DNA from 4 places in the Mesorhizobium calcicola genome. Region 3 is predicted to be linked to each of the others. Evidence: predicted binding sites of a transcription regulator. Region 3 holds the regulator's gene; each other region holds the start of a gene.
The links. Region 3 encodes PhoB, which activates phosphate uptake and scavenging genes when phosphate is short. Its sites were predicted from a motif close to TGTCATNNANCTGTCAT; they were not measured.
Positions count from the first base shown of each region.

Region 1: the regulator PhoB is predicted to act here: its motif matches at 3,894-3,910, upstream of ACFSQT_RS24055 (PhoX family protein).
Region 2: the regulator PhoB is predicted to act here: its motif matches at 1,982-1,998, upstream of ACFSQT_RS10535 (acetoacetate decarboxylase).
Region 4: the regulator PhoB is predicted to act here: its motif matches at 6,642-6,658, upstream of ACFSQT_RS03330 (DUF1045 domain-containing protein).

Region 1 is NZ_JBHUGY010000036.1:75,491-83,459, reverse strand. Features, by position in the region: gene urtC (urea ABC transporter permease subunit UrtC) at 1-81, opposite strand, end outside; gene urtB (urea ABC transporter permease subunit UrtB) at 78-1,691, opposite strand; gene urtA (urea ABC transporter substrate-binding protein) at 1,800-3,110, opposite strand; gene ACFSQT_RS24060 (hypothetical protein) at 3,423-3,848, shown strand; gene ACFSQT_RS24055 (PhoX family protein) at 3,965-5,878, shown strand; gene ACFSQT_RS24050 (GMC family oxidoreductase) at 5,995-7,566, opposite strand; gene ACFSQT_RS24045 (gluconate 2-dehydrogenase subunit 3 family protein) at 7,614-7,969, opposite strand, start outside.
Region 2 is NZ_JBHUGY010000018.1:32,189-40,157, reverse strand. Features, by position in the region: gene ACFSQT_RS10545 (phosphodiesterase) at 196-1,014, opposite strand; gene ACFSQT_RS10540 (3-hydroxybutyrate dehydrogenase) at 1,046-1,834, opposite strand; gene ACFSQT_RS10535 (acetoacetate decarboxylase) at 2,083-2,871, shown strand; gene ACFSQT_RS10530 (patatin-like phospholipase family protein) at 2,864-4,024, shown strand; gene ACFSQT_RS10525 (hypothetical protein) at 4,146-4,274, opposite strand; gene ACFSQT_RS10520 (inorganic phosphate transporter) at 4,345-5,946, opposite strand; gene ACFSQT_RS10515 (ROK family transcriptional regulator) at 6,074-7,288, opposite strand; gene ACFSQT_RS10510 (extracellular solute-binding protein) at 7,494-7,969, shown strand, end outside.
Region 3 is NZ_JBHUGY010000061.1:32,026-39,994, reverse strand. Features, by position in the region: gene pstA (phosphate ABC transporter permease PstA) at 1-315, shown strand, start outside; gene pstB (phosphate ABC transporter ATP-binding protein PstB) at 333-1,157, shown strand; gene phoU (phosphate signaling complex protein PhoU) at 1,183-1,890, shown strand; gene phoB (phosphate regulon transcriptional regulator PhoB) at 1,910-2,599, shown strand; gene ACFSQT_RS32485 (hypothetical protein) at 2,688-2,951, opposite strand; gene ACFSQT_RS32480 (ROK family protein) at 3,042-4,286, opposite strand; gene xylF (D-xylose ABC transporter substrate-binding protein) at 4,641-5,681, shown strand; gene ACFSQT_RS32470 (sugar ABC transporter permease) at 5,830-7,161, shown strand; gene ACFSQT_RS32465 (ATP-binding cassette domain-containing protein) at 7,177-7,969, shown strand, end outside.
Region 4 is NZ_JBHUGY010000006.1:8,591-16,559, forward strand. Features, by position in the region: gene ACFSQT_RS03305 (sugar-binding protein) at 19-981, shown strand; gene ACFSQT_RS03310 (sugar ABC transporter ATP-binding protein) at 1,202-2,740, shown strand; gene ACFSQT_RS03315 (ABC transporter permease) at 2,816-3,811, shown strand; gene phnN (phosphonate metabolism protein/1,5-bisphosphokinase (PRPP-forming) PhnN) at 3,981-4,610, opposite strand; gene ACFSQT_RS03325 (alpha-D-ribose 1-methylphosphonate 5-triphosphate diphosphatase) at 4,607-5,758, opposite strand; gene ACFSQT_RS03330 (DUF1045 domain-containing protein) at 5,793-6,500, opposite strand; gene iolB (5-deoxy-glucuronate isomerase) at 6,754-7,566, opposite strand; gene ACFSQT_RS03340 (DUF3329 domain-containing protein) at 7,571-7,804, opposite strand; gene iolE (myo-inosose-2 dehydratase) at 7,871-7,969, opposite strand, start outside.

The sequences.
Region 1 (7,969 bases), on a different contig from region 3:
GATGGCGACAGCCAGCAGGATAAGAATCGTGATGGCGATGCGGCGATCCGCGCCCGCGGCGAAGAAGCGACCGGTGATCATGCTTCCACCGCCCTGCCCTTGAGCGCGAACAGGCCGCGCGGGCGCTTCTGGATGAACAGGATGATCAGGACCAGCACGACGATCTTGCCGAGCACGGCGCCGGCATAGGGTTCGAGGACCTTGTTGACGATGCCGAGCGAGAAGGCGCCGACCAGCGTACCCCACAGATTGCCGACGCCGCCGAAGACCACGACCATGAAGCTGTCGATGATGTAGCCGCGGCCGAGATTGGGCGAGACATTGTCGATCTGGCTGAGCGCGACACCGGCGATACCTGCAATACCGGAACCCAACGCGAAGGTCAGCGCGTCGACCCACGGCGTCCTGATGCCCATCGAGGCCGCCATCCGCCGGTTGGCGGTGACGGCGCGCATCTGCAGTCCCCAGGGCGTGCGCTTCATCACATAGAGCAGCACGGCGAAGACGGTGAGCGCGAAAACCAGGATCCAGAGGCGGTTCCAGGTGATTGCAAGCTGGCCGACATTGAACGAGCCCGACATCCAGGAGGGATTGCCGACTTCCTGGTTGGTTGGCCCGAAGATCGAGCGCACGGCCTGCTGCAGGATCAGCGAAACGCCCCATGTCGCCAGGAGTGTCTCCAGCGGCCGCCCATAGAGGAAGCGGATGACGCCGCGCTCGATGGCAAGACCGACAAGCGCCGCGACGAGAAAGGCAAGCGGCAGCGCGATGACGAGCGACCAGTCGAACAGGCCGGGGAAGGATGTGCGGATCACCTGCTGGACGACAAAGGTCGTGTAGGCGCCGAGCATGACCATCTCGCCATGCGCCATGTTGATGACGCCCATGACGCCGAAGGTGATGGCCAGCCCGATCGCCGCCAGCAGCAGCACCGATCCCAGCGAAATGCCGTACCAGATGTTCTGGCCGGCATCCCAGAATGCCAACGTCGAATTGATGTTGGCAATTGCGGCCGTTGCCGCGTCCTTGACCGCGTCCGAGGTATCAGCTTCGACCGATGTGAGCAGCGAAACCGCATCGCGGTCGCCACGCGCACCGATCAGCGCGATGGCCGCCAGCTTGTCGGCATCCGGCCGATCCGAGACAAGAACCGAAGCGGCGCGGGCCTGTTCGAGCAGGGCCTTGACGCTGGCCACGGTCTCACTGGCGATCGCCGTATCGAGCGGTTCGATGTTGGCGGCATCGGGTGTCTTGAACATGGTGTCGGCGGCAGCGATGCGCACGGCCGGATCCCTGGCGCCGAGCGTCAGCGTTCCCAGCGCGTCGCGGATGGCGCGGCGCAGCGTGTTGTTGACCTTGATCTTGGTGATGTCGTCCTTGGCCGCTTCGCCGGATGCTTGGCCGCTCAATGGATCGAAAAGCTGGACGCTTTCGCCCGCTTCCTTGCCGACGAAGACGAGCGAATCGGCCTTGCGGATATACAGGTTGCCGTCGGCGAGTGCCGCAAGCGGCCGTTCGACAGCCGGTTCACCTGTAGCCGCCAGTTCGTGAACGACAGCCCCCGTCTCGGAAAAGCCCTTGGCCGTCGCGAATTTGGCGATGATGCCGCGCAGGTCGGCTTCGCCAGCACCCGACGACGACAGCGTCGCCAGCAGGAACAACAGCGTCAGGCCCGCGCGGATCAAGGTCATCGGCTTCTGTTAACCCCTTGAAGATTTGGATGGGCGTCCGGACGGTGGAGGAAACCGTCCGGACGCGCGCGGTCTAGGTCATGGACCTACGGTCCAGACCGGGGAGGATCAGTTCGTGCCCTTGCCGCCGCATTTGCCGGTGGCGACATTGAAGTTGCCGCAGGACAGAGGCGCACGCCAATCGGAGATCAGGTCCTTGGAGTCAGGCAGGTAGTCGGACCATTCGTCGCCCATCACCAGGCCCGGCGTGCGCGAAACCGTTTCGAACTGGCCGTCGGCCTGGATTTCGCCGATCAGCACCGGCTTGGTGATATGGTGGTTCGGCATCATCGTCGAATAGCCACCGGTCAGGTTGGGCACCGAAACGCCGACCATGGCGTCGATGACCTTGTCCGGGTCGGTGGTGCCGGCCTTCTCGACCGCCTTCACCCACATGTTGAAGCCGATGTAATGGGCTTCCATCGGGTCGTTGGTGGTGCGCTTGTCGTTCTTGATGAACTTGTGCCAGTCGGCGATGAACTTCTTGTTCTCGGGCGTGTCGACGCTTTCAAAGTAGTTCCAGGCGGCGAGATGGCCGACCAGCGGCGCGGTGTCGAGACCGGCGAGCTCTTCCTCACCGACCGAGAACGCCATGACCGGAATGTCCTCGGCCTTGATGCCCTGGTTGCCGAGTTCCTTGTAGAACGGCACGTTGGCGTCGCCATTGACCGTCGACACGACGGCGGTCTTCTTGCCGGCCGAACCGAATTTCTTGATTGCGGAAACTTCGGTCTGCCAGTCGGAGAAGCCAAACGGCGTGTAGTTGACCATGATGTCCTCCGCCGCGACGCCCTTGGCCTTCAGATAGGCCTCGAGGATTTTGTTGGTGGTGCGCGGATAGACGTAGTCGGTACCTTCGAGCACCCAGCGCTTCACCGAACCGCCGTCTTCGCTCATCAGATAGTCGACGGCCGGAATGGCCTGCTGGTTCGGCGCGGCACCCGTGTAGAACACGTTGCGCTCGCTTTCCTCGCCCTCATACTGGACCGGGTAGAACAGGATGTTGTCCAGTTCGCTGAACACCGGCAGCACCGATTTGCGCGACACCGAGGTCCAGCAGCCGAACACCGCGGCGACCTTGTCCTTGGAGATCAGCTCGCGTGCTTTTTCCGCGAATAGCGGCCAGTTGGAGGCCGGATCGACGACCACGGCTTCAAGCTTCTTGCCGAGCAGGCCGCCCTTGGCGTTCTGCTCGTCGATGAGCATCAGCATGGCGTCCTTCAGCGTCGTCTCCGAGATCGCCATGGTCCCCGATAGCGAATGGAGAATGCCGACCTTGATCGTGTCGTCAGCCGCCCTCGCCGGAGCGGACATCAACAGGCCGGCAGCAACCACGCTCGCCGAAAACATTTTTGTTATTGTCGAGAAATTACCCCTCATGCCTAACACTCCCAGGCTGGTTGATTGCACCGCACCAATGCAATGCAACCCCCATGCCAATCGCCGGGATGACGCTGCACAGGAGGAAATAGCTCAATATTATCAGTCGTTTATTATATTAGCTTTACGAAAACAGGCGAAGCTGGTTAAAAATTGATTGAGGGAAATTTACGCAACACACAAGGCTATTGCCTAATTTTCGCCCAAATTGGCGAAGTGCCTAGTTTTTGACCTTTGGCGGCAGCTCGCAGGCGACAAATGTTGCGGCACGGCGCAAAAATAGGGCAAGGTCGCCCCCAAACGAGCGACGTCATGGTATCCGGCATTTTACGCATTATTATTATCGGCATATGGCTTCTGGCGGCAGCAACCGGCACCGCGCGGGCCGACTTCAGCGACGGCAAGATGCCCGATGGCGTCTATCATTGCGAAGTGTACCTGCTTGGCCTGTTCCTCGACCTCGGCGACATCACCATCAAGGGGAACGTCTACAACGGCCCAGTCTACGCCGGCCTCGGCACCTTCGGGACCGCCCAGCAGGGCTACAATTATCAGATGGATGCCAATGGCGTGATCTCCTGGCTGGGGCCGCTGGGGGGCTATACCGCCGGCGGCAACTCGCTGTCGCTGACCCAGGCGACGCTGGACGGCCAGAGCCCGCCTTCCTTCGACATCATCATGAAGCAGGCCGACGGCGCCTTCACCGCCTCGACCTGCACCCGGGCAAGCGGTCAGTAGGCCATCTCCAGGACGGCCGCCGCTTCGGCTGCCCTGCAAGCCTCATGTCATCTGGATGTTGCCGAAGCTGGATAGGCAGCGGTGCGCCATCACCATCCACCCGAGAGGCAGACACAATGGCTAACTCCCCGTCTTCATCCTCCCCCGTCATTCGCGATGTCATTGCCGAGCGCGTCTCGCGAAGGGCTCTGCTGAAAGGCGGCCTCGCTTCAGGCACGCTGATCGCCGGCGGCAGCTTTGTCGGCTCGTTGTTTGCCGGCGAAACACACGCCGCGACAGCCCTTTCCACGCTCGGCTTTCCCGAGTTGAAGCGCGTCTACGACAAGACCCACGCCGCCGCCGAGGGCTATGAGACCACGATCGTCGCGCGCTGGGGCGACCCGCTTGTGGCCGGCCTGCCGGATTTCGACGGCAACAAGCTCGCCGCCGACGAGCAGGAGAAGCGTTTCGGCTACAATTGCGACTACATCGCCTTCCTACCGCTGCCGAAAGGCACGGTGAATTCCGACCACGGCCTGCTCTGCGTCAACAACGAATACATCTCGCCCAGCGTCATGTTTCCCGGCATGACCGAGGACGACGCCGGCAAGACGATGAGCAAGGAACAGGTCGATCTCGGCATGGCCGCCATGGGTCACTCGATCGTCGAAGTGCTGTTGAAGGACGGCAAGTGGAGCATAGTCGAGGACAGCCCGCTCAATCGCCGCATCACCGCGAACACCGAAATGAAGGTTTCCGGCCCCGTCGCGGGCCGCGCGCTGATGCAGACGTCGGCCGACGCGACCGGCACGAAGGTGCTCGGTACCAGCTACAATTGCAGCGGCGGCTTCACCCCGTGGGGCACCGTGCTGACCTGCGAGGAAGGCGTTTCCGACCTGTTCGGCGGCGACCCGAAGAAGGCGCCGACGGCAGATATCCTCGACCGCTATGGCTTTGACGGTTCCGATATCTATGGCCGCGGCCGCTTCCACGACCGCTTCAATCTCGACAAGGAGCCGAACGAGGCCAACCGCTTCGACTGGGTGGTCGAGATCGACCCCTATGATCCCCGGTCCAAGCCGGTGAAGCGCACGGCACTTGGCCGCATGTCGCATGAGGCCTCCACGGTGGTCCTCAACAAGGACGGCCGTGTCGTCGTCTATATGGGCGACGACGACTATTTCGAATACATGTACCGCTTCGTCTCGAACAAGGCCTACGATCCGGCAAAACCGGCTTCCGGCAACGACCTGCTGGACGACGGCGTGCTTTCGGTCGCGCGTTACGACGCCGATGGCTCCATGACATGGCTGCCTCTGGTTCACGGCCAGGGCAAGCTTATGGCTGAAAACGGCTTTGCCGATCAGGCGGAAGTGCTGCTGAAGACAAGGCTCGCCGCCGATGCCTTGGGTGCAACGCCGATGGACCGGCCGGAGGACATCGAGACCAATCCGGTGACCGGCCGCGTCTATGCGGTGATGACCAAGAACAAGAAGCGCGACCAGTCGAAGGTCAACCCGGCCAACACGCGTCCGGAAAACCTCTGGGGCCACATCGTCGAACTGATCCCGCCAGGCGGCCGCGGTGCCGACGCCGACCACACGGCCGACAAATATGGCTGGGATCTGTTCGTGCTCTGCGGCAACCCCAAGGATGCCGCCGTCGGTGCGACCTTCCATCCCGACACATCGGACAATGGCTGGTTCGTCTGCCCCGACAACATCACCTTCGATCCCACCGGCCGGCTCTGGGTGGCGACCGACGGCGCCAATGATTTCGACCTGCCGGACGGCGTCTATGGCGTCGACACCGAAGGCCCGGCGCGCGGCCTGCCAAAACTGCTGTTCACCTGCCCGCATGGCGCCGAAGCGACCGGCCCGTGCTTCACCCCCGACGGCACGACCTTGTTCCTGTCGGTGCAGCACCCGGCCGAGGACGCCGAGACGCTCGACAAGGTGCAGACGCCGTGGCCCGACTTCAAGGACGGTCAGTTGCCGCGCCCATCGGTGGTCGCCATCCGCCGCAAGGACGGGCAGCCGGTCGGCGCCTGATCAGTCTGGTCCCATAAAAAGAAAAAGGCGGAACGCGCGTTACGCGTTCCGCATGGCGGTCCGGGAGGACGCTGAGGTTTGGCACGGCCCCGATCAGGGGGCGATGTCTTGCCGGCTCAGATGGTCTTGGCCGACATCTGCGCGGCGATGTAGTCGGCCTGGCGGATGGCCAGCGACACGATCGTCAGGGTCGGGTTTTCCGCGGCCCCTGTCGTGAACTGGCTGCCGTCCGACACGAACAGGTTCTTAATGTCGTGTGTCTGGCCGTGTTTGTTGACGACGCCGTCGGCCGCCTTCTCGCTCATCCGGTTGGTGCCGAGATTGTGGGTCGACGGATAGGGCGGCGTCGGGAAGGTGCGTGTGGCGCCGACTGCCGCGTAAAGTGCGGCGGCCTGCTTGTAGGCATGGTTGCGCATCGCGGTGTCGTTCGGATGATCGTCGAAATGCACGTCGGCGATCGGCATGCCGTGCTCGTCCTTCATGTCGGCATGCAGCGTGATGCGGTTCTCCGCGCGCGGCATGTCCTCGCCGACGATCCACAGGCCGGCCATGTGGTCGTAGTGGTCGAGCGCCGTGGTGAAGGAGCGGCCCCAGGCGCCCGGATCGAGGAAGGCGGCCATGAACGGCAGGCCGAGCGACAGCGTCTCGAACTCGTAGCCACCGACGAAACCACGCGACGGATCATGGCGCGCCTCGTCGCGGATGATGCCGGCCATGGTGGTGCCGCGATACATGTGCACCGGCTTGTCGAAGATGGCATAGACCGAGCCGGTGGTGTGGCGCATGTAGTTCTTGCCCACCTGCCCCGACGAGTTGGCGAGACCATCGGGGAATTTTCCCGACGCCGAATTGAGCAGCAGCCGCGGGCTTTCGATCGAATTGCCGGCGACAGCGACGATACGGGCCTTCTGCTCCTGCAGCTTGCCGTCCTTGTCGGCGTAGACGACGCCGGTCACCTTGCCCGAGGCGTCATGATTGATCTTGATCGCCATGGCGTTCGGCCTGACCTCGAGATGACCTGTCGCCTCGCCCTTGGGGATCTCGGTGTAGAGCGTCGACCATTTGGCGCCCCATTTGCAGCCCTGGAAGCAGAAGCCGGTTTGCTGGCAGGACAAGCGGTCATCGCGCTCGACCGAGTTGATCGCCATGTTGCCGGTGTGGCATTCCTTGTAGCCGAGCTTGTCGGCGCCAGCCTTCAACACCTTGAAATTGTTGTTGCCCGGCAGTCTCGGCCAGTCGTTGGTGCCGGTGACGCCCATCTTGGCTTCGGCCTTGGCATAGTAGGGCTCCATCTCGGCCAGCGTGATCGGCCAGTCGAGCAGGTTGGCGCCCTCCAGCTTGCCGTAGGTCGACAGCGTCTTGAACTCATGGTCCTGGAAGCGCAGCGACGCTCCTGCCCAGTGGGTCGTCGACCCGCCGACCGATTTGACGATCCAGGCCGGCAGGTTCGGAAAATCCTTGGCCACGCGCCAGTCGCCGGAGGTGGTCCGCTTGTCCTTCCAGGCAAGCTGGGTGAACGAATCCCACTCGTCGTTGACAAAATCCTCATATTCGTGACGCGCGCCGGCTTCCAGGATGACGACCTCGATACCCTTCTGGGCAAGTTCGTTGCCGAGCGTGCCGCCGCCGGCGCCCGAGCCGATGATGACGACCACGCCGTCGTTGTTCAGATCAAATGCTGCTGCCACGGTTTCCTCCCATGATTTTCTGATTGCGGGTTCAGGGACGTTGGGGCTCAGAGCCACTCGATGTCGTTGAAACCGCGCGCGATGTAGCCGCCCTTGGAAAAGGACTCACCCTCGTAGCCGAAGATCGGCCAGACCTCTTTCTGGTTGTACAGGCTGACGACGAGGCCGCCCTGGATGGCCTGGAAGAACGGCGTCGCTTCGATCTGCTTCAGCACAGCGACGCGCTGGTCCTCCCAGCCAAGGCCACGGTAGCCGCCATCGCCTGACTTCTTGTCGAGGTCGGCGATGCCGTCTTCGATCATCGCCTTGTAGGCGGCGTCCTTGCCGGCCTGCTCGTCATGGCCCTTGACGGCAATGGCGTAATATTTGTCGGGAACCTGATCATGCGGATAGATGTCGCGCG
Region 2 (7,969 bases), on a different contig from region 3:
TGTCCACACCAGTCGCTTTTTGACGCCCCATTGCGAAGGCTCTGCGTGACCAAAACAGCCCACCAAAGCGGAGGCCGCGCAGCAGGTTGCGCAGGAAACAGACTGGCACAGCTGCGTGCCGCCCGACACACGGAATCTGGGTAGCTTATCCACCGGGCGTGACGATCGCTTCGCCACGCCCCTCAACGGTTAAGGCTATGGAGCCGCCTGCACCGGAAAATCGTGAAAATGCACGATCACCCCATCCGCATCGATCAGGATCACGGCATAGGCCGGCGGCTCGTACCCCAAGCTCCAGCTCTGCGAGAAATCGAGCGCGCTCTGATGATTGGTGCTGCGCAGCGTGCTGACGGGAATGCCGCGCCAGTTGCCTGCGATCAGCCGGTGGACGTGTCCGGCGAAGATGTGGCGGACATTGCCGTGGCGCAGCAGAACCTCATACAAGGCATCGGCGTCGGCGAGCCGGACACGGTCGAGCTCGGGGATGTGGATCCGGAACGGCGGGTGATGCATGAAGAGGAAGACCGGCCGATCGCGGGCTTCTTGCAACCGCTCATCGAGCCAGCCGAGGCGCGCCTCGCACAGCCTGCCCTCGACATGGCCGCTGTCCAGCGTGTCGAGCAGGATCACGCGGCCTTCAGAGCCATCGAAGACGCTTTGGACGAAGCCGCGCTCAGCGGCTGCCTCCGAAAACATTTCGAGAAACAGCGCCCGATCATCATGGTTGCCGAGCATCAACCGGCAAGGCGGACCGAACTTTGCCAGGCTCCCCTTGAGTGCGGCATAGGCGGCCCGTTCGCCGTCATTGGTCAGGTCGCCGGAAATCACCACCAGTTCGGCATCGGCATGGTTTTTGCCGATATCGGCAAGCAGGCTTGCAATCTGGAGAGCGGATTGGAGCCGTACAGGAGACCGCCCGGCGTCATCAGATGCGGATCGGATATCTGGATGACTTTCATGGACCTGACCGCAGTGCTTTCTCGCTGGCGGCTTCCTGTTGAAGCCTGACCGCATCAGCCGGCAAACGAAACGCCTTGACCATCTCCTACTGGGCGGTCCAGCCGCCGTCCATCGGCAAGGTCGTGCCGGTGATCTGCCTGGCTGAGTCCGAGCACAGGAACAGCGTCAGCGCGGCAAGCTCGTCGACGGTGACGAACTCCTTGGTCGGCTGGGCCGCCAGCAGCACATCGTGCTTGACCTGTTCCTCGGTCATGCCGCGCGCCTTCATCGTGTCGGGGATCTGCTTTTCGACCAGTGGCGTCCAGACATAGCCCGGCGCGATCGCGTTGACGGTAATGCCGTCAATGGCGGCTTCCAGCGCCACCGTCTTGGTCAGGCCGGCAATGCCGTGCTTGGCCGACACATAGGCTGACTTGAACGGCGAAGCGACCAGCGCATGCGCGGACGCCGTGTTGATGATGCGGCCCCATTTGCGCGCCTTCATGCCGGGCAGCGCCGCCTTGATCGCGTAGAAGGCGGCGAGCAGATTGATGCGGATGATGGCTTCCCATTTGTCGTCCGGGAATTCCTCGATCGGCGCGACATGCTGGATGCCGGCATTGTTGACCAGGATATCGAGACTACCGAACGTGGCCTCGGCCTCATGCACCATGGCGCTCACCGCCGCGCCGTCCATCATATTGGCATCGGAATAGCGGCACTTGACGCCGAAATCCCTCTCGATGCCGGCCCGCTCCTGCTCGATGGCCCCAGCATCGCCCAGGCCGTTGATGGTGACGTTGGCGCCTTCGGCGGCAAAGGCGCGGGCGATTGCCAGGCCGATACCGCTGGTCGAGCCGGTGACGAGGGCATTCTTCGAAGACAGGGAACCCATGGTGATCTCGCGCGAGGTGGGAGGGAACATGACATATAATTGTGCGTCGCAGCATGACAATGACAGAGCCATGTGTCGATGCGATTACAGCCTGACGACCGCGCTGGAGCATGGCTCCCATCCGGTTCGAAACCGTTGTCGCCGGGCTGACACGGCACTGTCATGGTGCCGTGCAACATAATCGGTAGCGCATTCGCGTGGTCATTCCAGACTAAATTCTGCCTGCAAAAGAACCTTGGGGGTGCAGCTTGGAAATCGCCGATGTCTTGAAGCGCGCCTATGCGATGCCGCTGACCAATCCGTCCTTCCCGCCGGGGCCGTATCGTTTCTTCGACCGCGAATACGTCATCATCACGTATCGCACGACGCGCGAGGCGCTCGAGGCCGTCGTGCCGGCGCCGCTGGAAATCGACGAGCCGCTGGTCAAGTACGAATTCATCCGCATGCCTGATTCAACCGGCTTCGGCGACTATACCGAGACCGGCCAGGTCATCCCCGTGCGCTACAAGGGCCAGCACGGCGGCTATGTTCATTCGATGTATCTCGACGACGACGCGCCGATCGCCGGCGGGCGTGAACTGTGGGGGTTTCCCAAGAAGCTGGCCAGCCCGAAGATCGTGCACGAGGGCGAAGTGGTGGTCGGCACCCTGCACTATGGCAGCGTTCTGTGCGCCACCGGCACCATGGGCTACAAGCACCGGGAGGCCGACCACGATTCCGTGCTTGCTTCGCTGGCTGCTCCCAACTTCCTGGTCAAGATCATCCCGCATGTCGACGGCACGCCGCGCATCTGCGAGCTGGTTCGCTACTACCTTACCGATATCACGCTGAAGGAGGCATGGACGGCGCCCGCGGCTCTCGATCTGCGGCCCCATGTCATGGCCGACGTGGCGAAGTTGCCGGTGCTCGACATCGTATCCGCTGTTCATTTCACCGCCGACCTGACGCTCGGGCTGGGCAAGGTGGTTCACGACTACCTCGCCGATCGCAGCCTGTCCGAAATCGGCGCAACCCAGCCGGAGAAAATTCGTGCTTGAACGCAATCGCAAGAAAGAGGCCACCGCCACCATCGAGGAAATCTCGGCGCAGTATGACCGCATCGCGCTGGTGTTTCAGGGTGGCGGCGCGCTCGGCGCCTATCAGGCAGGGGTCTATCAGGCGCTGGCCGACGCCGGCTGCGAGCCGAGCTGGCTTTCCGGCGTTTCGATCGGCGCCATCAACGCGGCGATCATCGCCGGCAATGAGCCAAGCCGCCGGCTGCAGCGTCTCGAGCAATTCTGGCAGACGATCTCGGGCCGCAAGATCTGGGCCTATACGCCGGAAGGCGACATCTACCGCGACATCCGCAACCGCACCAGTTCGTGGATGACGATGACCATGGGCCAGCCCGGCTTCTTCAAGCCACGCAATCCCAATCCCTGGTTCGAGCAGCCGGGCGCCGAAGGCGCCACCAGCTTCTATGACACGGCCGAGTTGAAGGAGACGCTGGAGAGCCTGATCGACTTCGATGTCCTCAACGACGGCAAGAAGCGGCTGAGCGTCGGCGCGGTCAATGTCAGGACCGGCAACTTCGTCTATTTCGACACCGAGAAGGTGCGCATCGAGCCGGAGCACATCATGGCCAGCGGCGCGCTGCCGCCCGCCTTCCCGTCGATCCGCATCGCAGGCGAATACTACTGGGACGGCGGCATCGTCTCCAACACGCCGCTGCAATACCTGCTCGACCAGGAAGAGGACCGCTCCTCGCTGGTGTTCCAGGTCGACTTGTTCAGCGCGCGCGGCACCTTGCCGCGCGGCATGGCCGATGTGCTGTCGCGGCACAAGGACATCATGTATTCCAGCCGCACGCGGCAGAACACAGACAATTTCCAGCGCATCCATGCGCTCAAGATGAAATTGCTCGACGCGCTGAAGCGCGTCCCTGCCGAATTGCTGAAGGAAGGCGAAAGAGAGCTGATCGCCGACTATTCCAATGCCGGCGTGGTCAACATCGTCCACCTCATCTACCAGCACAAAGGCTATGAGGGTCACGCCAAGGACTACGAATTCTCCGGCACCTCGATGCGCGACCACTGGGAGATGGGGCTGGAAGACACGCAGCGCACGCTGCGCCATCGCCAGTGGCTGACCTTGCCGACCAATGTCGAGGGCGTCGCCATCCACGACCTGCACCGCGAGGATCCGACCTGACAGCGGCTCAGAGCATGATCCCGAAAAGTGGATACCGGTTCTCGGGAAAGATCATGGTCAAATACTGAGACAGAACCCATCCCGGTTCCATCGGGATGGGTTCTGGGCTGGGATCGCGGTTTCAGAACCGCAAATTGGCGCCGGCGCGCAACAGCAGCCAGTAGAACAGGCCGGTCGCGACGCCCGCGAGCAGCAGCGCCAAAAGAAAGCCGCCGGGTGTCTCGGTAAGCGGCAGGCCGGCGGTGTTCATGCCAATTCAGGACAGGCTTGCCGAAGGAAAGGCGGCGCCGGAACCGGCGCCGCCTTTTGTTTGTCGAGCTCTAAAACACCTGGCGGAAGATGATGAACAGCACGAAGGCGAGCGTGATCGAGCAAGGCAGCGTCAGCACCCAGGCAAGCAGCAGATTGCGCACCGTCGACCATTGCAGGCCCGAACCGTTAGCGGCCATCGTTCCGGCGACGCCCGACGACAGCACATGGGTCGTCGACACCGGCAGCCCGAGCCGGTCGGCCATGCCGATGGTCACCATCGCGACAAGCTCCGCGGCGGCACCCTGTCCATAGGTCAGATGGCTCTTGCCGATCTTCTCGCCGACCGTGACGACGATGCGCTTCCAGCCGACCATGGTGCCGAGGCCGAGCGCCAGGGCAACGGCGACCTTCACCCAGATCGGGATGAACTTCGTCGCGTTGTCGACGGCCTTGTGATAGTCGGTGACCGCCTTGAGATCGGCAGCCTCCATCGGCAGCAACTTCTTCTTGTCGATCAGCTTGAGCGCCTCACCAATCAGGTAGATGTCGTTGCGGGCGTTGCTGACCAGGTCGGTCGGCACATTGTCGACAGTGGCATAGGGCCGCAGGCCCGCTGTCGTGTTGTGGATGTAGGTCTGCAGCGCGACCGTCGTCTGGTCGTTCCAGGTCCGGGTGCGCACGGCATCCTGGACGGCTGCCTTGGCGTCGGCGACGGTGACGCCCGGCTTGACATATTTGCCCAGCGCCTGTTCGACGCTGACGGAAGCCGCCTTGTAGGCCTCGAGGTAGTTGATGTCGGGCGTCCGGTTCAGCGCAAAGGCCGTCGGCACGACACCGATCAGGATCAGCATGATGAGGCCCATGCCTTTCTGTCCATCGTTGGAGCCGTGCGCGAAGCTGACGCCGGTGCAGGTGAAGATCAGCAGCCCGCGGATCCACCATGGCGGCGGCGTGTTGCCTTTCGGTGCTTCGTAGAGGGCCGGATTGCGGACGAGCAGCTTCATCGCATAGAGCAGGATCGCCGCGGCAAAGAAGCCGATGATCGGCGACACCAGCAAGGTGATGCCGACATTGGTCGCCTGCGACCAGTCGACACCGCTAGTGGCACTGCCGGCAGGCGCCATGAACTGGTTGGCGAGGCCGACGCCGATGATCGAGCCGACCATCGTGTGCGAGCTCGACGCCGGCAGGCCGAGGAACCAGGTGCCGAGGTTCCACAGGATGGCGGCGACGAGCAGTGCGAACACCATGGCAAAGCCGGAGGACGAGCCGACCTGCAGGATCAGCTCGACCGGCAACAGCGACAGGATGCCGAAGGCCACGGCGCCACTGGAGGTGAGAACCCCGAGGAAATTGAAGGCGCCCGACCACATGACGGCGAATTCGGCCGGCATTGAGCGCGTGTAGATGACGGTCGCCACCGCATTGGCCGTATCATGGAAGCCGTTGACGAATTCGAAGCCGAGCGCGATGAGCAAGGCGATACCGAGCAGGATCCACGGCACGGTCTTGGCCTCGGCCAGATCCTGGCTGAGCGCGTAGCCGACATAGACGACGCCGACGAGCACCAGCACGCCGAAGGCGGGCAGGAACCACTTCGCGCTACCCGAACTGTCCAGCGGATGATCCGGTCTCGGAATGCCCGCTTCACTAGAAACTATGTCCACCATGTCCCACTCCTATTGCATTGCAGCAAAGAACCGGGACGAACGCTATGTCCGCACAATGAACCCTGTATGACGATATCGAACACGACCTCTGAGCATATCTCAGGCGAAAAGCCGGGCGGTCGACGCTTCAGGCGCCGCTGAATCGCGTCTTCAGGATCGCAGAGAACAGCGGATCGAAGGCACGACTGATCGGCGCCGCGGCAGCTCCCAGCGCGATCGACCAGGGATCGGTGGTGCCAAGCTGCAGGCGTGGCAAATTCCGCCCGGGCCGGTCGGCGATCGACGGCAGCAGCGGATGCATTGCCTCGACCAGCCGGCGGGCCAGCGCTTCCGGCGCTCCGCTGGTCAGGATGACGGTCTGCGGATCGAAGATCGTTTCGATGAGATGCACGCCCCAGCGCAGATCATGCGCCGCACCATCGATCCAGGCCATCATCTTTGGATCCCTGGCGATGACCAGGGCGTTCATCTGCTGGTAGATATCGTTGTCTGCCGGGTTGAGGTCGAGATGCTGGTAAAGCGAAGCCAGCGACGCGCGATGTTCGAGCGGCGTCGAGCCGGGGCCGGCCGGCGACAGCAGCGCCATGCCGATCTCGCCGGCATTGCCATGGCCGCCGCTGTAGAGCTCACCGTTGAGGATCAATCCGGCGCCGATGCCGTAACCGACATAGAGGCAGACCGCGTGATCGACGCCGTGCGCCGCGCCGACGATGCGCTCCGCCGTCGCGCAGGCGGCGGCGTCGTTCTGCAGGCTGACATTCAGGCCCGTGCCTTCAGCCAGCTTGTCGAGCAGCGGAAATTTCTGCCAGGCCGGCATCATCCATTTATCGTCCAAATTCTTCAGCCCGAAAGGACCTGGCATGGCAACGCCAAGGCCGACCAGCCTGTCTTCGGACTGAGCGGAAATCTCGGCAAGTTTCCGCCGGACGCCGCTGATCAGGCCAAGGATGACCTCGACGCCCTTCGATGGCTCATCGAACGGCAGGTTGGCCTCGGCGCGAGCCAGCACGCTGCCTATCAGGTCGACGGCGACCGCCCGCGTCAGGTGACGGTCGATCTGCAGACCGATGGCGAAGGCGCCTTCGGGAACCAGCCTGTAGGGGGTCGAGGGTTGGCCCCTGCCCTTGCGCACCGCATCGAGGGCAACGACCAGGCCATCACTTTCGAGATCCTCGATGATGTTGGAGACCGCCTGTTTGGTGAGCTGCGTCGCCCGTGCCAGATCGGCCCGCGACAGGGCGCCATTGAGACGCAGCGCCTCGATCATGACACGACGGTTGTGGGCGCTCGTGCCTTCCTGATTGGTGCCGCTTTTGGCGCGGATCGGGCTGATATCGTCCACCGGCGTTTCCCTCTTGACTCCAATAGGATATTGATCGACTAATTAAGTCAAGCGAATTGACTTAATAGCGGAACGACTGCAGAAAAAGATGGCCAGGGCTTTGTGCCTGTCGCCGCCCCACCGGTCGGGAACATTGGGTCACGTGACATCAACCCGGGAAGGCAACGCAATCGCCTGACCGTCACATCGGAAATGGGAGAAGAAGATGCTGAAATCGATCGGTAAGACACTCTTGGGCGCAGTCTTTTTTGGAGGATTGCTGGTTCCCCATGCCTTCGCCGAAACGTCGCTCAATGCGCTTTTCATGGCGCAGGCCGCCTATAGCGAGGCCGACGTGCGCGCCATGACGGATGCCTTCACCAAGGCCAATCCCGACATCAAGGTCAATCTCGAATTCGTCCCCTACGAAGGCCTGCACGACAAGACCGTGCTCGCGCAGGGCTCGGGCGGTGGCTACGACGTCGTGTTGTTCGACGTCATCTGGCCGGCCGAATACGCCACCAACAAGGTGCTGGTCGACGAAACGTCGAAGATCACCGACGACATGAAGAAGGGCGTGCTGCCCGGCGCCTGGACCACGGTCCAGTATGACGGCAAGTACTATGGCATGCCGTGGATCCTCGACACCAAATACCTGTTCTACAACAAGGAGATCCTGGAAAAGGCCGGCATCAAGACGCC
Region 3 (7,969 bases):
CAGATGGTGTTCCAGCACATCCTGCCGCTGGCCGCACCCGGCATTCTCACCGGCACGATCATCGGCCTGGCGCGGGCGCTGGGCGAAACCGCGCCGCTGCTCCTGATCGGCATGGTCGCCTTCGTCGCCGACTATCCGAAGACGCCTTTCGATCCGGCGACGGCGCTGCCGGTGCAGATCTACATGTGGGCGAACGAGGCCGAACGCGCCTTCGTCGAGCGCATGTCGGGCGCCATCATAATCCTGCTCATCTTCCTCATGGCCATGAACATCACCGCGATCGTGCTTCGGCGTCGGTTCGAGCGGCGCTGGTAGAAAAAAGGCATTTTGGTATGAACATCATGACCGAACAGTCTGTTGAAAACGCAGTGGGCGATAAAATGAGCGCCAAATCGAACGAAGTCATCAAGATGCGCGGCGACAAGGTCGGCGTGTTCTACGGCGAGAAGCAGGCGCTGTTCGACGTCAATCTCGACGTCCGCCTGAACCAGGTGACGGCGTTGATCGGCCCTTCCGGCTGCGGCAAGTCCACCTTCCTGCGCTGCCTCAACCGCATGAACGACACCATCGACTCGGCGCGGGTGACCGGCAAGATCACGCTCGACCAAGAGGATATCTACGACAAGAGCATCGATGTCGTCGAACTCAGGGCGCGCGTCGGCATGGTGTTCCAGAAGCCCAATCCGTTCCCGAAGTCGATCTACGAGAACGTTGCCTATGGCCCGCGCATCCATGGGTTGGCCAAGCGTAAGGCCGACATGGATCAGATCGTTGAACAGAGCCTGAAGAAGGCGGCGATCTGGAACGAGGTCAAGGACCGCCTGCAGGAGCCCGGCACCGGCCTTTCCGGCGGCCAGCAGCAACGCCTGTGCATCGCACGTGCCATCGCCGTGTCGCCCGAGGTGATCCTGATGGACGAGCCCTGCTCGGCGCTCGACCCGATCGCCACCGCTCGCGTCGAGGAACTGATCGACGAACTGCGCCAGAACTACACGATCGTCATCGTCACCCACTCGATGCAGCAGGCGGCGCGCGTGTCGCAGCGCACGGCGATGTTCCATCTAGGCTATCTGGTCGAGGAGGGCGCTACCGACAAGATGTTCACCAACCCCGACGACAAGCGCACCCAGGACTACATCACTGGCCGCTTCGGCTGAGCTCAGGCATACGAGGACTAAGATCATGGGCGAACACACCGTCGCTTCTTTCGACGAGGATCTCGGACAGATCCGCAGGCTTATCAGCGACATGGGCGATCTCGCCAGCTCGATGGTCAGCGGTGCCACCAAGGCGCTGCTGAGTTCCGACAACGCCATGGCCCAACGCGTCGTCTCCGACGACGCGATCATGGACGCGCGCCAGCGCGAGCTCGACGACCGCGCCATCACACTGATCGCCAAGCGGCAGCCGATGGCCGACGATCTGCGCCATGTCGTCGGTTCGATCCGCATGGCCGGCGACCTTGAACGCATTGGCGACCTTGCCAAGAACATCGCCAAACGCGTCGGCACCGTCGGCCTAAGCGTCACGCCGCGCGACCTGTCGCACTCCATCGACACCATGGCGCAGCTGGTGCTGATCCAGGTGCAGGGCGTCATCGAGGAATATGCGGCGCGCGACGCCGAGGCCCTGGCGAAACTGCGCGCCGCCGACGAGCGCATCGACGTCAAGTACACCTCCGTGTTCCGCGAACTGCTGACCTACATGATGGAAGACCCGCGCAACATCACCGCGTGCACGCATCTTTTGTTCTGCGCCAAGAACCTCGAGCGCATCGGCGATCACGTCACGAACATCGCGGAAAATGCGTATTATGTTTTGACCGGCAAGCAGTTGCCCGCCAATCGTCCGAAGCAGGACGAGACGGCAATGTCCGCGCCGGCGGCATGACGACAGGGGTGACCAGTCGATGATCGCGCCACGCATCATGGTCGTGGAGGACGAGGAGCCGCTGGGTGTGCTGCTCCGCTACAATCTGGAGTCCGAGGGTTACCAGGTCGAGGTGGTGACGCGCGGCGACGAGGCCGAAATTCGCCTGCAGGAGAACGTCCCCGACCTTCTGGTGCTCGACTGGATGGTGCCCGCGGTTTCCGGCATCGAACTCTGTCGCCGGCTAAGAATGCGTCCCGAGACGGAGCGGCTGCCGATCATCATGCTGACCGCGCGCGGCGAGGAAAGCGATCGTGTGCGCGGCCTCTCCACCGGGGCCGACGATTATCTGGTCAAGCCGTTCTCGACGCCGGAGTTCATGGCCAGGGTCAAGGCGCTGCTGCGCCGCGCCAAGCCGGAAGTGCTGTCCAGCGTGCTCAAGGTCGGCGACATCGTGCTCGATCGTGAATCGCACCGGGTCTATCGCAAGAAGAGCGAGATCCGGCTCGGACCTACCGAATTCCGCCTGCTCGAATTCATGATGCGCCATCCCGGTCGCGTGTTTTCGCGCAGTCAGCTGCTCGACAATGTCTGGGGCGAGACGATCTATATCGACGAGCGTACGGTGGACGTCCACGTCGGCCGGCTGCGCAAGGCGGTCAACAATGGCCGCATGCCCGACGTCATCCGCACCATCCGGGGGGCGGGATACGCGATCCGCGAAGACTAGAGCTTGTCCCATCCCGATAAGAACGGGATGGGACTCCAAGATCAAAACTCCAGTCAGCAGGCAGTCGCCAATGCCGTGAAGAGGGTGGTTAGCGGACTTCGACTTCTCCCAACAGATGTTGCCGCCTCATCTCCTCTTCGACCCAGGCAGTAACGCGCCGGAGCTTTGAATGTTTGATGTCTCGCATGATCAGTTGCGTTGTGGCCGCATCGACCTCGCCGATATCAATTTCGCCCCAGCCGTTGGTTCGTAGGAAGCGGTAGACGTCCTCACCGAAGTTGCGAACACGATGGATGAGGCCGTAAAGCTCGGCCTGATCTATGTTGAAGTTGATCACCAACGAACGGGACATCAGCAGATCATACAGGCAGACACATTGCCAATTGATGTCCGCAATGGGTCGAACTCGGTCGTTCAGAATGATTGAGTTTCGCCCTGACCGTCAGGCAACGTTCTTTCCGGCACCCGTTCTTGCCTGCGCGCCCGGCGCGAAAATCTCCTGGTCGACGAAGGTCAGCGCGCGCATGGCGCAGCCTTCGCGGATCAGCGGCAGTTCGTTCGGCTCGGTGTCGAAGGAAATCGATTTCGAGTGCTGGCCGCCGGCGGTCTGGGCTATCGCCTCGCGCAAGGCAGGCTCGATCAGGTCGAAGGCCGCGGCGCTGACGCCGACCATTGCGACGGGCGCCGGATCGATCAGCGCGAACAGGCTGCCGAGACCGTAGCCGAGCGCCTCGCCGGCCTTGCGATAGGCCTCGCGCTCGGGTCCATCCCTTTCGCGCGCCGCGGTCGCCAGGGCGCGCATGTCAGCGTCACTGACATCGGCGACCGGCTCGGTGTCCTCGCCCAGCTGCCTTGCATTGCGCCAGATCGCGTAGTTGCCGGCATAGGCCTCGACGCAGCCGCGCCGTCCGCACCGGCACAGCGCGCCGTTCGGCCGATGGATCATGTGGCCGAACTCGCCGCCCGAGGAATGGGTGCCGGTGAACAGCTCGCCCTTCAGCACCAGGCCCATGCCGATGCCGTGCGACAAGAGGATGGCGATGAAATCGTCACGGTAGCGCTGCGGATCGCGCCAGCGCAGCGCCACCGCCATCATGTTGCAGTCGTTCTCCATGGTGGCGGGGATGCCGAACTCGTCTTCGAGTATGTCGGCGAAGGCGATATCGGTGTGTGGCGTGATCGGCGACCACAGCATGGCGCGGGCACGCGTGTCGGTGATGCCCTGGATCGCCAGCGCGATGCGGGCGACGCTGCGGACGTCGAGATCGGGATCCTCGATGCGGCGCCGCACGATGGCGACGCATTCGTCGATCAGCGCGTCGCGCGACATGGTCAGCGTGTCCAGCCGGCGCTGTTCCTCGGCGATCACCTGGCCTGCATAGTCGATGACGGCGACCGAGAGGAAGTTCAGCGACAGCACCACGGTCATCACCGCCGCCGCTTCCGGATTGAGGCCGAGGCCGACCTGCGGCCGGCCGCGTTTGAGCGAGCCGGCCTCGCTCGGCTTGCTCTCGGTCAGGATGCCTTCGCCGATGAGGTCGGCGGAGATCGCCGATATGGTCGAATGGCTGAGGCCCGTGGTCGCGGCGATCTCGGTGCGGGACGGCTGTCCGGCGCGGCGCACGGCCGCAATCACCATCGCCCGGTTGCGGCGGCGCAGATCGTCGTGGCGGATTCCGACCGACATGCTTTTCACATCCTCCCGGTCGCCGCGGCCTCTCGTTGCCTCCCGAAGGCCATCAGCGAAGCCTGAAAGCGCGAGGCGCTTCAGGCACTTGTTTCCGCGCGTGTCGTTGTCCCCAAACCACTGCGCACCTTTGGGGCGACATGCGCCAGACAAATTCTGGCAGAAGGCCACCATCCTGTCATTATTTATTCCGGAGCTCGAAAAAAATTCAGAGGGACATCAAAATCCACCAGAATCGATGTTGACAGCGTTCGGGTGTTAGATCAGTATTTTTTCGAGGCTCGAAAAAATAGAGCCTCTGTGCCGGCCTTCGGGCCAGTTTGGTCGCGCCATACGCGGCGCAGGGAGGATAATATGAAAAGATTCACAGCCGCCATCCTGGCGGGTGTCGCCATGTCGCTGACGCTCGCGTCGGTCGCGCAGGCGAAGGACAAGGTCATCGGCGTTTCGTGGTCCAACTTCCAGGAAGAACGCTGGAAGACCGATGAGGCCGCCATGAAGACGGCGATCGAGGCAGCCGGCGACAAGTACATCTCCGCCGACGCGCAATCCAATCCCGGCAAACAGCTCACCGATGTCGAGAGCCTGATCTCGCAGGGCGCCAACTCGCTGATCATCCTGGCGCAGGATGCCTCGGCCATCGGTCCGGCGGTGCAGAAGGCGCTGGACGAAGGCATTCCGGTCGTCGGCTATGACCGGCTGATCGAGAACAAGGACGTCTTCTACCTGACCTTCGACAACAAGGAAGTCGGCCGCATGCAGGCCCGCGAAGTGTTCAAGGTCAAGCCGGAAGGCAACTATGTCTTCATCAAGGGCTCCGGCGCCGACCCGAATGCCGATTTCCTGTTCGCCGGCTCCATGGAAGTGCTCAAGGACGCGATCGACAGCGGCAAGATCAAGAATGTCGGCGAGGCCTATACGGACGGCTGGCTGCCCGCCAACGCCCAGAAGAACATGGAACAGTTCCTCACCGCCAACGACAACAAGGTCGACGCCGTGGTCGCGGCCAATGACGGCACCGCCGGTGGGGTCGTCGCGGCGCTGACGGCGCAGGGCCTTGCCGGCGCCGTGCCGGTCTCGGGCCAGGACGGCGACCACGCCGCGCTGAACCGCATCGCGCTCGGCACGCAGACCGTGTCGGTGTGGAAGGACGCGCGCGAGCTCGGCAAGAATGCCGCCGAGATCGCCACGCAGCTGGCCGACGGCAAGAAGATGACCGACATCGCCGGCGTCAAGGACTTCACGACGCCTGGCGGCAACACCGTCAAGTCGCTGTTCCTGACCCCGGTTGCCATCACCAAGGACAATCTCAACGTCGTCATCGACGCCGGCTGGATCAAGAAGGACGAAGTCTGCGCGGGCGTCGCCGCCGGTGCCGTCGCGGCCTGCAACTAAAACCGAACCGATCCCGGTTCGATCTCGGCGCCGCGGCCCCAGGGCCGCGGCGTTTCTCAAGAGGCATTCCGCTTCAAATGACCGCGGAAAGCAAATAGCATCGTGTTTCCGGCATCCGCGCCAGACGGCAAACCGGTGGGAGGATATCATGACCGACACGACCTCTAACGGGCCTGCCGCAAATCCGCCCGCAGACCGGGCGCGTGCGTCCGAACTAAGCGCCGTCGGACGCTTCCTCAAGGCAACCGAACTCGATACGCGCATGCTTGGCATGGTCGGTGCGTTGCTGGTCATCTGGGTCGGCATTCACATCCTGTCGGGCGGACTTTTCCTGACGCCGCGCAACCTCTGGAACCTGTCGGTGCAGACCTCGTCGGTCGCAATCATGGCGACCGGCATGGTGCTGGTCATCGTCATGCGCAACATCGACCTTTCGGTTGGCTCCGTCGAAGGCGTGATCGGCATGATCATGGGTGTGGCGCAAGCAGAATTCCTCATTCGCGTCATCGGTTTCCAGCTTGGAAATCCCTGGCTCTGGATCATCGCACTGGCCGCCGGCGTGGTGCTTGGTCTGGTGATCGGCGCCTTCCAGGGCTTCATCATCGCCTATCTCGACGTTCCTGCCTTCATCGTGACGCTGGGCGGTCTGTTGGTCTGGCGCGGCATGGCATGGCTGATCACCAATGGGCGCACGGTCGCGCCGCTCGACGCTACGTTCCAGCTGATGGGCGGCGGACCACGGGGCTCGATCGGCGCCAGCGCCAGCTGGATCGTCGGCATCGTCGCCTGCGCGGCTGTCGCTTTCGCGCTGCTCAACGGCCGGTCGCAGCGCAAACGGTTCAACTTTCCACTGCGCCCCGTCTGGGCGGAAACCTTTCTCGGGGTGGTCAGTTGCGCTGCCATCCTTGGGGCCGTCTGGATCGCCAATTCCTATCCATGGCCAATCGGCATCGTGCGCCAGTATGCACAGCAGAACGGCATCACCATTCCCGAAGGCGGGCTGTTCATCGCCCACGGCATCGCCATACCGGTACTGATGGCGGTCGCGGTCGGTATCGTCATGACCTTCATCACCAAGCGCACCCGTTTCGGCCGCTATGTCTTTGCCATCGGCGGCAATCCGGAGGCCGCCAATCTCGCCGGCATCAACACCCGCTGGGTGACCATGAAGGTGTTCATGATCATGGGCGTGCTGGCCGCGATCAGCGCGGCGATCTCGTCGGCCCGCCTCAACGCGGCGACCAATGCGCTGGGCACGCTGGACGAGCTGCTGGTGATCGCCGCCGCCGTGATCGGCGGCACCTCGCTTGCCGGCGGCTCCGGAACGGTGCTCGGCGCCATGCTCGGCGCACTGCTGATGCAGTCGCTCCAGTCCGGCATGGTGCTGCTCGGCATCGACTCGCCGCTGCAGAGCATCGTCGTCGGCGCAGTGCTCGTCGTCGCGGTCTGGCTCGACACCGTCTATCGCAAGCGCGTCTAGGGGAGGACAAGGATCATGACAGACAAAACCGCTCCCGCAGCCACCGCGCTGATCGACATGAGGAACATCTCGATCGCCTTTGGCGGCATCCGCGCCGTCGACGACGCCTCGATCGATCTTTTCCCCGGTGAGGTCGTGGCGCTGCTCGGCCACAACGGCGCCGGCAAGTCGACGCTGATCAAGATCCTGTCCGGCGCCTACAAGCGCGACGCGGGCCATATCTTCGTCAACGGCGAGGAGGCATCGATCTCAAACCCGCGCGACGCCAAGAAATATGGCATCGAGACGATCTACCAGACGCTGGCGTTGGCCGACAATGTCGATGCCGCCGCCAACCTGTTTCTCGGCCGCGAACTGATGACCGCCTGGGGCACGCTCGACGACGTTGCGATGGAGGCCGAGGCGCGCAAGGTGATGGGCCGGCTCAATCCCCGCTTCCAGCGCTTCAAGGATCCGGTGATCAAGCTGTCGGGCGGACAGCGGCAGTCGGTGGCGATCGCGCGCGCGATCCTGTTCAACGCGCGCATCCTGATCATGGACGAGCCGACGGCGGCACTTGGTCCGCAGGAAACGGCGCAGGTCGGCGAACTGGTCAAGCAGCTCAAGTCCGACGGCATCGGCATCTTCCTGATCAGTCACGACATCCACGACGTGTTCGAGCTTGCCGACCGGGTCTGCGTCATGAAGAACGGCCAGGTCGTCGGCACCGCGCGCACCACCGATGTGACCCAGGACGAGGTGCTCGGCATGATCATTCTGGGCAAATGCCCGCCCGGCGCCATTCCCGGGCCAGGCGCGTTGAAGATCG
Region 4 (7,969 bases), on a different contig from region 3:
CCAAACGGGAGGTTGAACATGAAATCCTTGATACGTAATGCATCCGTAGCCACAGCGGCGCTGCTCATCGGCCTGACGGCGACGGCCATCGCACGCGCCGACGACAAGCCGACGCTGGCCTTCGTCGTCAACGGCGCTTCCGATTTCTGGAAGGCCGCCGAAGCCGGCGTCAAGAAGGCGCAGGGCGAACTGCCCGACTACAATCTCGAGCTCAAATATCCCGAGCAGTCCTCGGTCGCCATCCAGCAGCGGCTGATGGACGATCTGGTGACGGCCGGCGTCAAGGGCATCATGGTCTCGGCCGTCGATCCCAAGACCTCGACCGACGGGCTGAACAAGATCGCCTCGCAAACGGCGCTGTTCACCACCGACAGCGACGCCCCGCAGACCAAGCGTGTCGCCTATATCGGCTCGTCCAACGTCGATGCCGGCAAGCAGGCGGCCGAGATCGCCAAGAAAGCGATGCCTAATGGCGGCAAGTGCCTCGGCTTCGTCGGCCTGCTCGGCGCCGACAACGCCAAGGAACGCATCCAGGGCATGAAGGATGGCCTCGCCGGCACCAAGATCGAACTCGTCGACGTACGTGGCGACGACATCGACCAGGCGCGCGCCAAGAAGAACGTCGAGGACGCGCTGGTCGCCAGCCCCGACGTCACCTGCATGGTCGGCTTCTACTCCTACAACACGCCGCGCATCTATGAGGCGCTGCGCGACGCCGGCAAGCTCGGCTCGATCACCGTCGTCGGCTTCGACGACGATCCGATCACGCTGGGCGGCGTCAAGGAAGGCACCGTCGCCGCCACAGTCGTGCAGCAGCCCTTCGAATGGGCCTATCAGGGCATGAAGCTGATGGCGTCCTATCTCAAGGGCGACAAGTCGGGCATCCCGGAAGGCGGCCTGATCATCATCCCGACCAAGATCATCGGCAAGGATGACGTCGACGCCTATGCCGCCAATCTGAAGGCGATGTCCGGAAACTGAGCGGTGTTGGCGCTGCCCCTCATCCGCCTGCCGGCACCTTCTCCCCGTGTAGTGACGGGGAGAAGGGAAGCGCTCCAACGCTGGCGATCCCCCTCTCCCCGTCTCTGTACGGGGAGAGGGTAAGGGTGAGGGGCAGCGCGGCGCCTCGCTTGTTATTGACGGGCCTTTCAAGGCCCGTCAGTCTATGCGGAGGCCGACCCGCCAATTGCTGTCAGGCGTGATGAATTATTCCGAACCATCCATCGTCGCACACACCCCGTTCCTCAGCCTTGAGAACGTGCGCAAGACCTATCCGGGCGTCGTGGCGCTCGACGGCTTCTCCATGGAGGTCAGGCCAGGCGAGGTCATCGGCCTCGTCGGCGAGAACGGCGCCGGCAAATCGACCTTGATGAAGATCCTCGGCGGCGTCACCAGGCCCGACACCGGCACGATCACCGTCGACGGCATCGCGCATGACGGGCTCTCCGTCGAAGCCAGTCTCGGCTCCGGCATCGCCTTCGTCCACCAGGAACTCAACCTGTTCGAGAATCTCGATGTCGCCGCCAACATCTTCTTCGGCCGCGAACCGTTGCGCGGCGGGCCGTTGAGGCTGGTCGACCGCACCAGGCTGCGCACCCAGGTGGCGCCGCTGTTGAAGCGCGTCGGCGCCAATTTCTCCGCCGACACGCCGGTCGCCGCTCTGTCGCTGGCCCAGCAGCAGATGGTCGAGATCGCCAAGGCGCTGTCGATCAAGGCGCGGCTGGTCATCCTCGACGAGCCGACATCGAGCTTGCCGCTCGCCGAAACCGACAAACTGCTCGACGTCATCAAGGCGCTGAAGGCCGACGGCATCAGCGTCATCTTCATTTCGCACCGCCTGCACGAGGTCGAGCGTGTCGCCGACCGCGTCGTCGTTTTGCGCGACGGCATGCTTGCCGGCACGCTGCAGAAGCGCGACATCCACCACGACCAGATGGTCAAGCTGATGATCGGCCGCATGCTGAAGGAGCGCGAAAAAGCCTCCGAGGCGGCGCGCGCGCCCGGCGCCGTCGCGCTTGCCGCCAAGGCCATCCGCACCCCCGCCTATCCAAGCCGGCCGGTCGATCTCGACGTCAGGCGCGGCGAAATCCTCGGCCTTGCCGGGCTTGTCGGCTCCGGCCGCACCGAACTGGCGCGGGTGTTCTTCGGCATCGACAGCAGCCTTGGCGGCGCGCTCGAACTCGGCGGCAAGCCGCTCGCGCTGGGCTCGGCGGCGGATGCCGTCGCGCACGGCATCTTCCTCGTGCCCGAGGACCGCAAGCTGACCGGCATCCTGCTCGACCTGTCGATCGCCCAGAACATCTCGCTGCCCAATCTGCCGGCGCATGCGCGGCGCTCCCTGGTTTCGGCAAGTGCCGAGACCGCCACCGCGCAGAAGCAGAAGAGCAATCTCGGCATCAAGGCGCCGTCGGTGCAGACGCGCACCGGCACGCTGTCGGGCGGGAACCAGCAGAAGGTCGTGCTCGGCAAATGGCTGGCCATGAACCCGAAGGTGATGATCCTCGACGAGCCGACGCGCGGCATCGACATCGGCGCCAAGGCGGAGATCTACGGGCTGATGCGGGCGCAGGCCGACGCCGGCGTCGCCGTGCTGATGATCTCCAGCGACATGGAAGAGGTGATCGGCGTGTCCGACCGCATCGCCGTCATGCATGAGGGCCAGATCTCCGGCATTCTCGACAAGGACCGGTTCAGCCAGGAAAACGTGCTGCTGCTGGCGGTGGGCAAGCAGCCGAAATAGTCTTTTTATTTGCCGCGGTCCGGGTCGCGGAGACACTTTGTAGAACCTGTTCAAGCAGGCATTGGGGAGAAGACGATGAGCAAGAAAGATCTCGGCCTGCTGATCCTGATCCTGGTGGTGGGAACGGTGGTGGCGATCATCAACCCGCGCTTCCTGCTGCCGATCAATCTCGCCAACACTTCGAACCTGATCGGCCTGTTCGGCATCCTGTCGATCGGCCAGGCCTTCGTCATCATCACCGGCGGCATCGAGCTGTCGGTCGGCTCGGTGGTCGCGTTGCTCGGAACGCTGTTCATCGACTTCATCGCCGTGCGTGAGCTGGACTGGCCGCTGGCCTTCGTGCTGATCCTCTTGCTCGGCGCCATCATCGGCCTGGTGCATGGCTGGCTGATCACGCGGCTCAAGCTGCAGCCCTTCGTCGTCACGCTGTGCGGCCTGCTCATCTATCGCGGCGTCGCCCGCTTCTACACCGCCGACGGCACCGCCGGTTTCGCCTTCGGCCAGAATTTTCCCGAGCTCGAATTCCTCACCGCCGGCCGCTCCTGGGGCGTGCCGAACAGCTTCATCGCGCTGATCGTCATCGCCATCGTCATGTGGGTGGTGCTGCACCGCTCGGTATTCGGCCGCTACCTCTACGCCATCGGCAAGAACGAGGAGGCGGCGAAATACTCCGGCATCCGCACCGGCCGCGTCGTCATGGCCGCCTATGTCATCTGCGGCGTGCTGACGGCGTTGTCGGCGATCTATTTCGCCATGTACACGCGCTCCATCTCGCCGGCCAGCCATGGCCAGTTCTACGAGCTTTATGCCATTGCCGCGGCCGTGCTCGGCGGCTTCTCGCTGCGCGGCGGCGAGGGCTCGCTGATCGGCGTCATCCTCGGCACGGTGCTGCTGCAGGAGCTGCAGAACCTCGTCAACCTGCTCGGCATCCCGTCCTCGCTCAACTTCGCGGTGATGGGTGGCGTCATCCTCATCGGCGTGCTGGTCGACCAGCAATGGGGCGTGTTCCGGGCCCGGCGGCTGATGGTCGATGCCGCCCGCAAGAACGTCGCCGGCGCGGCCGCGGAATAACCGCCGCTTGGGGCTTGAAAGCAGCCCCAGCGCCCCCTGCATCGCGTCAGGGGGCCGACGCTTTGGTCTAGAGCAGTTCACCGGTTCATGGAACCGGCAACCTGCTCTAACTCATTGTTTTGACGCAATTCCGGACGGAAAACCGTTTCACACTTTTCCTGGAATTGCTCTAGATCAAGCCCGACATGTCGGAGAAGGCCATCGCCTTGCGCAGCACTTCGGCGAAACGCTCGCCGGCCGCCTCGCGCGGGCCGCTGTTGTCGATCGAGGTGACATCGGGTCCCGACAAGGTCACATTGGCGCTGCGCGACAGCCGCGCCAGCACCTCGCCGCGCGACTCGCGGCCGCGCATCGCCAGCCGCTCGGCCAGCACCTGAGGCGAGGCGGTGATCTCGACGATGGCCAGGTTGGCATAGCGCTCGCGCAGGACCGGGATGATCGCGCGCGACACATTGGCGACGGCAACACGGCCATTGGCGACCGACCAGTCGACATCGGCCGGGATGCCATAACGCAAGCCATGCGCCTCCCAGGAGATGGCGAAGGCGCCATCCGCTTCGGCTTCGACGAAGGCGGCGTCGGCCAGCGTGTCGTGATCCTCGCTCGCGGCATCGCTCGGCCTTGTGATGACGCGGCGAACGAACTCCAGCCGGGTTTCGTCGGCAAAGCGGGCGCGGGCATAGCCGATCACCGTATCCTTGCCGGCGCCGCTTGGGCCGACGACGGCGACGAAGACGCCGTCGCGGATCGGAAACGTTTCGGCGGACAATTCACGCTCGATCAAGGCCGACACCATCATGCAACCCGGCGCCCCTGCCGCCAGACCGTGCGCACGACCGGAACATGGTCGTCGACACGCACGCGCACCAGGTCGGCGCGGCGGCCCTGTTCGATGATGCCGCGGTCGGTCAGGCCAACCGCTTCGGCCGGGTTCTTCGAGACCATGGCAACCGCCTGCGGCAGGGAAATGCCTTCGACGACGTCGCCGAGGAAGAACGCCGACTGGATCAGGCTGAACGGAATATAGTCGGACGACAAGATGTCGAGCAGCCCATCGCTGGCCAGCGTGCGGGCCGAGACATTGCCGGAATGCGAGGCGCCGCGCATGACGTTGGGCGCACCCATCAAGACGCCGAGCCCGGCCTGTTTGGAGGCTCTGGCGGCTTCCTCCGTGGTCGGGAACTCTGCGACGCGCACGCCCTGTTCGATCGCCTCGCCGACATGGCCAATGGTGGCGTCGTCATGGCTCGCCAGCACGATGCCGCGCTCGTGGCAGGCAGCGGCGATATGGACACGATTCGGGCCTGAATTGCGCTCCGATTCCGCCATCCGCTTTTCGCAGAACAGCTTGAAGTCGCGGTCGGTCAGCTTCAGCTTGCGCTGGTAGTAGTAGGCATAGGTTTCGAGGTTGACGAACTGGCGCTGGCCCGGTGCATGGTCCATCAGCGATGCCAGCCTGACGCGCTCGTCGCCGTCGAAATTGGCGAAGGCCTTGAGGCAGTCCGGCGCCGAAACCTCACAGCGCAGATGGATGAAATGGTCGGCCCGCAGGCGATCCTGCTGGACACTGTCCTCGATCGCGTCGGCCAGCTTGCGGATGTCGTCCGACGTCAGGTCGGCGTCCTCGTCCATGCCGACGCGCAAGGCGTCGAGCACGGTGGTGATGCCGGCGGTTGCCACCTGCGCGTCATGGGCAAGCACGGCGGCGATCGGGTTCCAGCGCACTTTCGGCCGCGGCGCGTAGTGGCCTTCGAGATGGTCGGTGTGGAGTTCGACCAGCCCGGGAATGATATAGTCGCCGCCCATATCCTCGCCGGCCAGCCCGCCGGTGTGGCCGGTGCCGGCATCGATGCCGGCGATAAAGCCGTCGCGCAGCACCAGCGAACCCTCGACGATTTCGTCGGCAAGCACGATGCGGGCGTTGGTAAGAACAGTCTCGGCGGTCATTTCAGGCAGTCCTTGGTTGTTCCGGCTGGGTTCTTCAGGCCGTTTTTCTGGCCGGGCGGCGCCCGAGCGCGTGATGGGAGAGCACCATGAACGGTGCGCCCGGTTCGGTTTCGACAAACAGCGTCAGCGCATCCACCGGCACCGGCTGTTGCAGCACCTCCGCGAACAGGCTGTCGATTGCTAGGCGAAGACGAGGGCTTTCCTGTGGCCCCGCGCGGCCGGACAGTGTCATGTGAAAGCGGAAGGTCTCGAAGACATAGGGATAGCCCCACTGGCACAGATTGCGGAATTCGGCCCGCTTCAGCGAATCCGGACTGCGTCGCTCGATTTCCGCCTCGGTCAACGGCGCGCGGAACCGGTCGAAGCCGAGCACCACGTCATCGGCGAACCGGTTGAGCAGAGGCAGTGGCCCTTCCGGCACCAGCGCGAAGAAGCTGTCGATCTGGCTGACGACAAGACGCGGGATGGTCACCACCGGTGTCGCCTCGGCAAAATGGTCAAGTGCCGCGCGCAGCGACGTCTCCGTCTCGTTGGCAGCCAGCCGGAAGGGGGCTTTCAGCGTCGCGTGAAAACCGTAGCGCCGCGCCGAAGCGGTATGGAAGGCAACTTCCGCTGCCGACAGATCGGCCACCGCTTCCGCCGGCCTTGTCGCGCCACCAAACGGGTCGCGGCCCAGCCAATCGGCGGCGATCCGCGCCAGCGGTTCGTCCTGCCGGGGGGTGAAGTAGATGGCGTAGCGCATGAGAAGTCCTCGTTAAAGCGCGCCGCGTTTGAAGAAATGCCGCGACGCGCTTTAAGTCTTGGTTTTTCGCATATCGTAATCCCAAAACCGCTGCGCACTTTTGGGCGACATGCACTGGCTCCGCTGCCATAGGCGATTTCCATGACGGATTGACGAAGCTTTGAGGGTTTTCGAAGGCAAATCGACCCATGCGGTCCTTAGCCGACGATTTTTCCAAGCTGGACCAACGACTTCATCCGAAACGTATGACCGATTAGGCCTTCATCAACCATTCGTGCTCGGGTGCGTTGTGGAATTTCCACGTCCGCTTCGGTCCGGCCATCACGTTGAGATAGTAGAGATCATAGCCGTGGCAGGCGGCGCAGGGATGATAGCCCTTGGGCACCAGCACGACATCGCCATCCTCGATCGCCATGGCTTCGTCCAGCGCGCGATGACCGCTCTTGTCGGCGTCGGTATAGACGCGCTGGAAGGCAAAGCCCTGCGGCGGGTTGAGGCGATGATAATAGGTTTCCTCGAGATAGGATTCGACCGGCAGATTGTCCTGGTCGTGCTTGTGCGGCGGGTAGCTCGACGTGTGGCCGCCGGGCGTGATGACCTCGACCACCAGCAATGAATCGGCCGGTTTGCCCTCCGGCAGGATGTTGGTGACGTAGCGCGTGTTGGTGCCCTTGCCGCGCACCTCCTGGCCGAGAACGTCCGGCCCGATGACGCGCACCGGCAGGCCGCCGCCGAGGCCTGGCGCCGAGCAGACGGCGAGTTCCAGCTCAGTGTCTGCCGTAACCGACCAGTCGGAACCCTCGGGTATATAGACCGACCACGGCTTGCCCTCGAAGGGCGACATGCGCTCGCCGAGCAGGCCGAGTGCCTTGCCGCCGGCGGACGCCGTGCCCTTGCCGGTGACGAACACCAGGCAAACCTCGCGATCGTCCGTTTTTCCCGAGGCGCTCTCGCCCGGCTTCAGCCGATGCAGATCGAAGCCGACATAGGTCCAGCCGGCGCTTTTCGGCGTCACGTGGGCGACACGGCCATGGCCCTTGTCGGCCTTCACCAGCAGTTTCGACATCCGGTTACTCCTTCGGTTCGGCTTCGTCCGCCGGCTTGCTCTCGTCGGCCGGCCTCTCATCGGCCGGCTTGTACAGATAAAAAAACTGCCACAGGCCGTAGCCGGCGAAGCCGAGCGCGATCATGCCCCAGAACGGCGTGCCGGTGGCGAATTCGATGATAGACCAGATGACGCAGACCGCGACGACGGCGACGCGCCGCCACAAAGGCCGGAAGAACGGGTGCTCGGAATCTTTCATCCGGTCAACCTACAGCAACCCGGCTTCGCCGAGAACCAGCGCGTCAGGCATAGGGAAGCCCTAGCCTTAGGCATTGGGAAAGCCCTGTGTCTCAACCGTGTAGCCGGCCGCCGTCATCACCCGCATCAATTCCTTGTGGCCGACCTGGGCCATCCTGAGCGGCGG